Linked DNA regions of Roseateles amylovorans. The protein of the gene in region 2 interacts with the protein of the main gene of each other region in a pairwise test. Links are inferred from orthologs where the notes say so. Each region holds a gene or a part of one and is shown on either strand. Other genes may lie near its edges.

Region 1 (3,681 bases), 220 kb from region 2 along the record:
CTGGGCCTGATGGTGGCCACCGGATGGCTGCTGGCCGCGCCCTATGTGGCAGAGCCGGACCACCGCTGGGCCACGCTCGCGCTGATCGCCGCTACGCTGTTCCTCACCCTGCGGACCCGGCTGGGCATCGTCTGGATGGTGCTGGGCGGCGGCGTGCTGGGGGCGCTCGGTATCGTCTGACGCCGGCAAACAGCGGGAGAGAGCGGCGGTAGAGCGGCACTAGAGCGGCCAGCGCACGGTGGGAGAACGGTCGGAAAGCGGCCGGAAAGCGGCCGGAAAGCGGAGGGTACCCACGCAACGCAGCCTGTGTGGCGGACGCACACCAGACCGCCGCCGCACGAAAAAACGGGACGCCTGGGCGTCCCGTTTTGCGTTTCAGCGCGAACGTGGCCTCGTGGATCTCACGCGTCCTTGGTGCCGAAGATCTTGTCGCCGGCATCACCCAGGCCCGGGATGATGTAGCCGTGCTCGTTCAGGTGGGAGTCGATCGCGGCGGTCCAGCAGCGGACCTCCGGATGCGCCTTGGTCAGCGCCGCCACACCTTCGGGCGCCGCCACCAGCACCAGCGCACGGATGTCCTTGCAGCCGCGTTTCTTCAGCAACTCGATGGTCGCGATCATCGAACCGGCGGTCGCCAGCATCGGATCCACGATCAGTGCGGTGCGCTGGTCCAGTTGGCCGACGAACTTCTCGAAGTAGTTCACCGGCTGCAGGGTCTCATGGTCACGCGCCAGGCCCACCACGCTCACCTTGGCGTTGGGCATCATGTCCAGCACGCCGTCCAGCATGCCCAAACCGGCCCGCAGGATCGGCACCACGGTGACCTTGCGGCCGGCGATCTGGTCGATCTCCACCGGACCGCACCAGCCTTCGATGGTGGTCTTTTCCAGCGGGAAGTCGGCGGTGGCCTCATAGGCCAGCAGCCGGGCGACTTCGCCGGTCAGCTCGCGGAACTTCTTGGTGGACATGTCGCCCTCCCGCATCAAGCCGATCTTGTGCTTGACCAGGGGATGTTTGACTTCGATGACAGGCATGGCGGGTGGCGGAGGGAACGCGAAAAAGAGAGGGGGCGCGGCGTCGGGCCGCCGCGCGCGGATTATCAGCCAGCGGCCGGCTTGCGCTGCCGCAGCGCCTCATACAGGCAGACGCCTGCGGCCACCGAGACATTCAGGCTCTCGACCGCGCCCTGCATCGGGATGCGCACCAGTTCGTCGCAGGTCTTGGCGGTGAGCTGACGCATGCCGTCGCCTTCGGCGCCCAGCACCAGCGCGACCGGGCCGGTCAGGTCCAGGTCATACAGTGTCTTCTCCGCCTGGTCCGAGGTGCCGATCACCCAGATGTCGCGCTCCTTGAGCTCATTGAGGGTGCGCGCGAGGTTGGTGACCATCAGGTAGGGCACGGTCTCGGCCGCACCGCTGGCCACCTTGGCCACGGTGGCATTCAGGCCGACCGCATGGTCCTTGGGCGCCACCACCGCGTGGGCGCCAGCACCGTCGGCCACCCGCAGGCAGGCGCCGAGGTTGTGCGGATCGGTCACGCCGTCCAGCACCAGCACCAGCGGCGGGCCTTCCACCGCATCCAGCACATCGTCCAGCGAGTGATGCTGCGCCACCGGCCGCACCCGGGCCACCACGCCCTGGTGGCGATGGGTGCCGCAGAGCTTGAGCAGGCGGTCGTCGTCGCTCTCGACCAGCTTGGCCCCGGCGGCCTCGGCCTTTTCGAGGAAACCCTTCATGCGCTGGTCTCGTCGGGTGGCGTCGAACAGGATTTCCTGCACCGACGACGGCGCGGTCTTGAGCCGCACGGTGACGGCATGGAAACCGAACAGGATCTGGGTCTTGCCGGTCGACGGGCCGCCGGCATCGACGGCGGGACTGGATTTCTTGGAGGGAGCGCTCATGCGCCGGATTGTCGCCTCAGAACCAGCCCAGCCACTGCGCGCCCATCAGTGCCCCGATCAAGATCGGCTGATGCACCATGTAATACGACAGCGACCACTGCCCCAGCAGCGCCAGCGGACGCAGCACCGGACGCAGGCCGGCCGGCAGCGGGCGCCGCAGCCAGGCGCGCACTACATCGGTCTGCGCCAGCGCGCATCCGAAGAGCATCGGACCCAGCCAGGGCAGCAGCGGGACATAGTCTTCGGTCAGCGGCTTGCGGGTCACCAGGCCCACCCAGTTGGTGGTGCGGGTGTCGAAGAACGGATTGGCGATCACCAACGGCAGCAGGATGGCGATCAGCCCCAGCAGCCACAGCCACGGCCGGGGCAGCCGGCCCAGGCCGAAGCGCACCAGGATCAGCATCATCGCCATGCCGTGCAGCACGCCGAAGCTGATGAAGGAGCGCGGGAACATGAACCACGAGCCCAGCGACACCAGCAGCGCGCAACCCATGATCTGACCCCAGCGGCGCCAGAAGCGCTCCGCGCTCTGGCCCTGTGCCAAGGCCACCGCCTGGCCCATCCCCGCGCACAGCAGGAACAGGCTGACGATCGCACTGCGCTGCCAGGTCCAGGTCGGGTCGCGGTAGAAATCCTGGTGGATCAGCCTGAAATAAGACAGGTCGAAGCAGAAATGGAAGACCGTCATCCACACCATGGCGAAGCCACGCAAGGCGTCGAGGCGGTCATAGCGGGGCGTCGGGACCGGATCGTCCACCGGAGGATCGGCGACGTCGGGCAAGGCAACCGCGGAACGGGGCGAATGAGGTGGACGGGCCGGCAGAGTCATCGGGAACGCAGTCTACAGAAGGCGCCCTCCCCGAACCATGACGGCTCGTCCCGCAAGCGATGCCAACCTGGCGCGGAACACCTGATTGAGGGGGGAGGTTGTCTTGCGAGAAACGACGTGGCACGGCCGGGAGGCAATTGAACGCAGTATCCCAATCAGTTTCAGTCAGGCGCCAGGCTTGCGAAGCAAGCCGCAGCAATGGCGTACAGCGCTGGTCGCCACTGAAGATGCTGGCTTTCCGCTACACCACGCATCGTCATGTTCACGACCGCCACGTTTCGCCTGCCACGCGCTGTGCCACTGCTGTTGGGCCTGCCTTTCCTGCTCACCGCGTGCTTCTGGGGCAACGACAAGCCCGATCCCGCGCCGACGCCGCCGTTCGTGGTGGTCCCTTCGGAGGGCACCGACTGCAAGGTGATCTCGGTCACGCCCACGGTGTCGGTGACCAACGCCTTCATCAATCCCCTGCTCACGGTGAACTACTCGGCGCCCAACCTCGATGTCTGCAACCGGATGACGTTGCAGGATGCCACCCACGCCACCTTGCCGACACGCGTCGTCGCCGCCAATGAGTGGGCACATCCCCGAGGCGGCGTCGCCGGCAGATTGACCCTGGAGCCTGTCGCCGACCTGGCCCCCAACGCGCAGTACGGCCTGCTGCTGGCCGGCCAGACCATCTCGTTCTTCAAGACCGGTACGGAGCGACGGGGCAACCTGGTGGCCGTCGAGGACCAACCCCTGCGCCTCCCGCGCCTGCCCGCCTCCGCACGCGTCGGCTCGGGCGATATCAACGGGATACTGGATGTCGTCGCCGATGACCTGACCAAGGGCCAGGCCATCGAACGGGCGGTGCTCGAAACGCTGTTGAAGGTGGAGCTCAAGCATCTCGCCAGCCCGAATGCCCGCTTCGGTGCGCGAGTGAGCAAGCTGACCTATCGCAGCAGCAACGCCA
Region 2 (4,600 bases):
CTGGCATTGCAGGGCCACGAGGTCCATGTCTTCGAGCGGGACACCAGTGTGGCCACTGGCGCGAGCTTTGCGCCCCCCGGTTTGATCGCCCCCGGACTGATGGCCGCCCGCCCCGCCTGGCCATTGAGCTGGCGGGGCGCGCCTCGTCAACTGGGCTGGCGCTGGGCCCATTGGCGGGCCCGTCGCGCCAGCGCCTCCCAGCCCGTGGCGGCGGGCGTTCATGCCCTCGCCCTGCGCGGCCAGGCGCTGACGGCCGTGTGGCGCCGCGAACTTCAGCTGGAGGTCGAACGCGAGGCCGGCATCCTGCTGCTGTGGCGCCATGCCAAGGACCACAAGGCCGCGGCACCACTGCTGGCGCGCCTGCAGGAGCGACAGGTCCCCCATCGCGCGCTGGATCCCGACGGATGCCGCGAGGTCGAGCCCGGCCTCAATCCCGACACGCCGCTGGCAGGCGGCCTTCATCTGCCCCAGGACGAAGCCGCCAATGCCCGTCAGTTCAGCCAGGCGCTGAAGCAGGAGGCCCAACGCCTGGGCGTGCAGTGGCACTTCAATGCCGAGGTGCTGCGCATTGAACCGGGCACCCAGCCGGCCTTGCATCTGGCCACCGGACAGCCCCCGCGTGTCGACGCCGTGATCGTCTGCGCCGGCAAGGGCGCAGCCTCGCTGCTCTCGCCCATCGGTCTGCGCCTGCCCTGGGCCACCGTCCACGCCCACAGTCTGACCGCACCGCTGCGCTTGCTGGAGGCGCATCCCGACCTCGGACCGCGTGCGACGGTGGTCGACATGAGCCTGTCGGTCACCCTGACTCGCCTGGGACAGCGGGTGCGGGTCGGCGGCGCGCACGAACTGGGCGGATCCGGCAACCAGCCGGACGGCAAGTCCATGGGCGCACTCCATCAGGCCTCGCATGACTGGTTCCCCGGCGCGTTGTTGGCCAGCGGACAGCAGCGATGGAAGGCCGCACGGCCGATGCTGCCCGATGAGCTGCCCCTGATCGGCGACAGCGGACTGCCGGGCGTCTGGCTGAACATCGGTCATGGCGAATGGGGCTGGGCGCTGGCGGCCGGCGCGGCACAACTGCTGGCGGGCCGGCTCGTCAAGCGGGATCCGGAGATCGACGTGTCGATGCTCGAGCCCGCACGGTTGAAGTGACCCGCACCTCGTGACCGCGAAAGGCCGCCCGGAGCCGCTGATGGCAGTGAGTCCCCTGCCCTGAGGCTTGACGCCGGGCAATGAAGGGCAAGGCAGCAGCCATCCGGACCGCCAACGCGCGGCTTCACAGGTAGAGTCAGCCGCATGCATCCGCTGCTTCCGACCACGCGCGATTGGCCCCTTCACGACGCCGCTGCCAGCCGACGCCAAGAGGCCGCCGCGCTCGGGCGCCATCCCGCCCACACCCTGATCGAACGGGCGGGCTTGGCCGTGGCCCGGCTGGCCTTGGCGCTGGCGCCCCACGCGCAGCGCGCGGTGGTGTTTGCGGGCCCCGGGAACAACGGCGGCGATGGCTTGATCGCTGCACGACACCTGGCCCTGCAGGGCTGGACGGTGGACGTCATTCACGTCGGGCCATCCGCCACGGATGGATCCGACGCAGACCACGCACTCAAGCGCCTGCAAGTGGGTGCGGGGATTCAGTGCTCAGCCTTGCCATCCGCCCCACCGACACGTGCCGACCTGGTCATCGATGCGCTGCTGGGGCTTGGCGCCAGCCGTCCGGCGGAGGGCGACATCGCCGCGGCGATCCGCCTGCTGCGTGCCATGCGTGCCGACGGCGCGCTGGTGCTGGCTGTGGACCTGCCCAGCGGACTGCATGCCAACACGGGTCGCCCGCTCGGCCACGACACGGTGCACGCCGACCACACACTCTCGCTGCTGACGCTCAAGCCGGGACTGCTGACCGGCGAAGGACGGGATCGCTGCGGACAACTGTGGTTTGACGACCTCGGCGAGCGCTCGACGGAGCCAGCATCCGCTCAGCTCATCGGACGGTCGCGGATCCTCGATTGGCAGCAGGCGTACGCACGCGCCGCCACCAGCCACAAGGGACGACACGGCGATGTCGTGGTCCTGGGCGGCGCCCCTCACATGCGCGGGGCGGCCTGGCTCGCGGCTTCCGCCGCACTGACCGCCGGCGCCGGCCGGGTGTATGCCGCGCTGCCCGAAGATGACGGGCAACCCTGGCCACCTCGTCCAGAACTGATGCATTGGGATCCCAAGCGGTGGGACGAACCGGCGACCTCCTGGCGAGATGGGGTCGCCGTCTGCGGATGCGGTGGCGGGACCGCGATCGCCCCGCCGCTCAGTCGACTGCTGCCGCACGTCGCACGACTGGTGCTGGATGCAGACGCGCTCAACCTGGTGGCCGCCGATCCGGCGCTGCAAGCCGCCGTGGTGGGCCGAGCGCGACTCGGACTTCGCACAGTGATGACGCCTCATCCGCTGGAAGCGGCTCGATTGCTGGGGTTGCCCGGTGCTGCCGAGGTGCAGGCGGATCGCATCGCTGCCGCGCAGGCATTGGCGCGACGTTTCCAGTGTTGCGTGGTGGTCAAGGGCTCCGGATCCGTGATCGCAGCGGATGGCCTGGACATCACCTCCTCGCTCGGCGACCGGTCCCACGGACACGCTGGCGCGATGACACTCGGAGAGACGCGAGACGGCAGCCCCCAACTCGCCATCAACAGCACTGGCTCTTCCGCACTGTCCACCGCAGGCACCGGCGATGTGCTGGCGGGCTGGATTGGCGGCCTTTGGGCTCAGGCGCTCGACATATCGCCATTTGAATTGGCATGCGCGGCCGTGGCCTGGCACGGCGCAGCGGCCGAGTCCCATCACGGCCCGCTGCTGGCGGCGGATCTCGTGGCCGCCATGGCCCGGCTCCATGAACGCGCCCCATGAAGGCCAGACGCCGTCACTGATCCGGCCGACGTGTGACGTGCGACGTGGACACACGATCGAACACCGCCTTCCGGGCTCGTTGACCCATCCACAGAGGGCCGTCAGCGGGAACAGATGGACAAAGGGCGCTCGAGGTTTCGAGCGCCCTTTCAGTGTGGCGATTCGACGGTGCCTGCGTCGAGCGCAGACCCGGGGTCAGCCCCCGCCGCCGCGTTTGCGTCGCGTGGCGGACTTGGTCGCGCCGGCGCCCTTGCCACCTCCACCCACAGCGCCGCTGGCCTTGCCCGCCACCGACTTGACGGCGGTGCGCGCCGTCTGCTTCACGGCCTTGACCGGATGGGTCGACGCACTCTTCGTGGCTCGAGCCGCCTTGCGGCGCTCCACCTTCAGGGCGCGGTCCGCTTGCTCAATGCGCTCCAGGGCGTCGACAGCGGTCGGCGGATCCGGGGGCGGCATCGGCATCGGCTCGACGGTGGCAGCAGGCGCGGCCGCGGCTTCGCGGCGCACGCGCTTGTCGCCGCGCTTGTCGTGCCGGCGGGAATCGCCGTGTTTATCGCGCATGGCGCGCTGCAGCTGGCGGGCTTCATCCTGCTCGCGGACCAGTCGGAAGTCGATCTTGCGACCGTCCAGATCCACGCGACTGACCTGCACCTGCACCCGCGCGCCGGTGGCATAGCGGATGCCGGTGCGTTCGCCGCGGAGCTCCTGGCGGACATCGTCGAAACGGAAGTACTCGCCACCGAGCTCGGTGATGTGGATCAGGCCCTCGACATAGAGCGCATCGAGCTGCACGAACAAACCGAAGCTGGTGACGGCGCTGACCGTGCCGGAGAACTCCTCACCCAGGTGGTCGCGCATGAAGCGGCACTTGAGCCAGGCCTCGACATCGCGTGAGGCCTCGTCAGCACGGCGTTCATTGGCGCTGCAATGCGCGCCGACGATTTCCCAGCGTTCGACCTCGGTGGAGGCCGTCGCCGGCGTCAGGGTCTTGGTGGGGCGCCCGGGCCGCTTGGGCATCGGGTTGGCCGCGTCCATCTTGTGCGCGTCCAGGGTGTACTTCTTGTTCCCCAGCAGCGACTTGATGACGCGATGCACCAACAGGTCGGGATAGCGACGGATCGGGCTGGTGAAGTGGGTATACGCCTGGTAGGCCAAGCCGAAGTGGCCCGCATTCATCGGCGTATAGATCGCCTGCTGCATCGAGCGCAGCAACATGGCGTGGATCTGCGTGGCGTCCGGGCGGTCCTTGGTGGACTGCGCGATCGCCTGGAACTCGCCCGGCGTCGGATCGTCGCTGATGCCCATGCCGATGCCCAGCGCGCGCAGGTAGGCCTGCAGCGAGGTGCGCTTTTCCGGCGTCGGGCCTTCGTGGACACGGTAGAGCGACGCATGCTTGCCACCGGCGATGAAGTCCGCCGCGCAGACGTTCGCCGCGAGCATGGCCTCTTCGATCAGGCGATGGGCTTCGTTGCGGGTGCGTGGGACGATCTTCTCGATACGGCCGTTGTCGTCGCAGATGATCTGCGTCTCGGTGGTCTCGAAGTCGACCGCACCCCGCTTGGCGCGTTGCGACAGCAGCGCACGGTAGACCTCATGCAGATGCAGCAGATGCGGCACCAGCGTGCGCCGCTTCGCGGCTTCCGGACCATGGGTGTTGCCCAGGATCGCAGCGACTTCGGTGTAGGTCAGGCGCGCATGCGAGTTG

Evidence for each region. Proteins that work in one complex are often made in the same cells at the same time.
Region 1: the proteins of N4261_RS18775 (region 2) and rlmB interact in binary tests that used the Escherichia coli proteins (3 or more experiments, as listed by UniProt). The link is inferred for Roseateles amylovorans from one-to-one orthologs.

What each region holds. Positions count from the first base shown.
Region 1 is NZ_CP104562.2:4,308,653-4,312,333, forward strand. Bases 1-2,873 are described here. They hold rlmB (23S rRNA (guanosine(2251)-2'-O)-methyltransferase RlmB), read right to left. Parts: upstream 1,901-2,873; coding sequence 1,100-1,900; downstream 1-1,099. Other genes in these bases: N4261_RS17750 (chromate transporter), read left to right, coding at 1-180; upp (uracil phosphoribosyltransferase), read right to left, coding at 402-1,034; N4261_RS17765 (acetyltransferase domain-containing protein), read right to left, coding at 1,917-2,681. Also shown: N4261_RS17770 (hypothetical protein), read left to right, coding at 2,988-3,681. UniProt on the Escherichia coli protein: Specifically methylates the ribose of guanosine 2251 in 23S rRNA.
Region 2 is NZ_CP104562.2:4,530,402-4,535,001, forward strand. The notes cover bases 612-3,595. They hold N4261_RS18775 (NAD(P)H-hydrate epimerase), read left to right. Parts: upstream 612-1,296; coding sequence 1,297-2,895; downstream 2,896-3,595. Other genes in these bases: N4261_RS18770 (FAD-dependent oxidoreductase), read left to right, coding at 612-1,152; rnr (ribonuclease R), read right to left, coding at 3,091-3,595. In the rest of the region: more of N4261_RS18770, read left to right, coding at 1-611; more of rnr, read right to left, coding at 3,596-4,600. UniProt on the Escherichia coli protein: Bifunctional enzyme that catalyzes the epimerization of the S- and R-forms of NAD(P)HX and the dehydration of the S-form of NAD(P)HX at the expense of ADP, which is converted to AMP.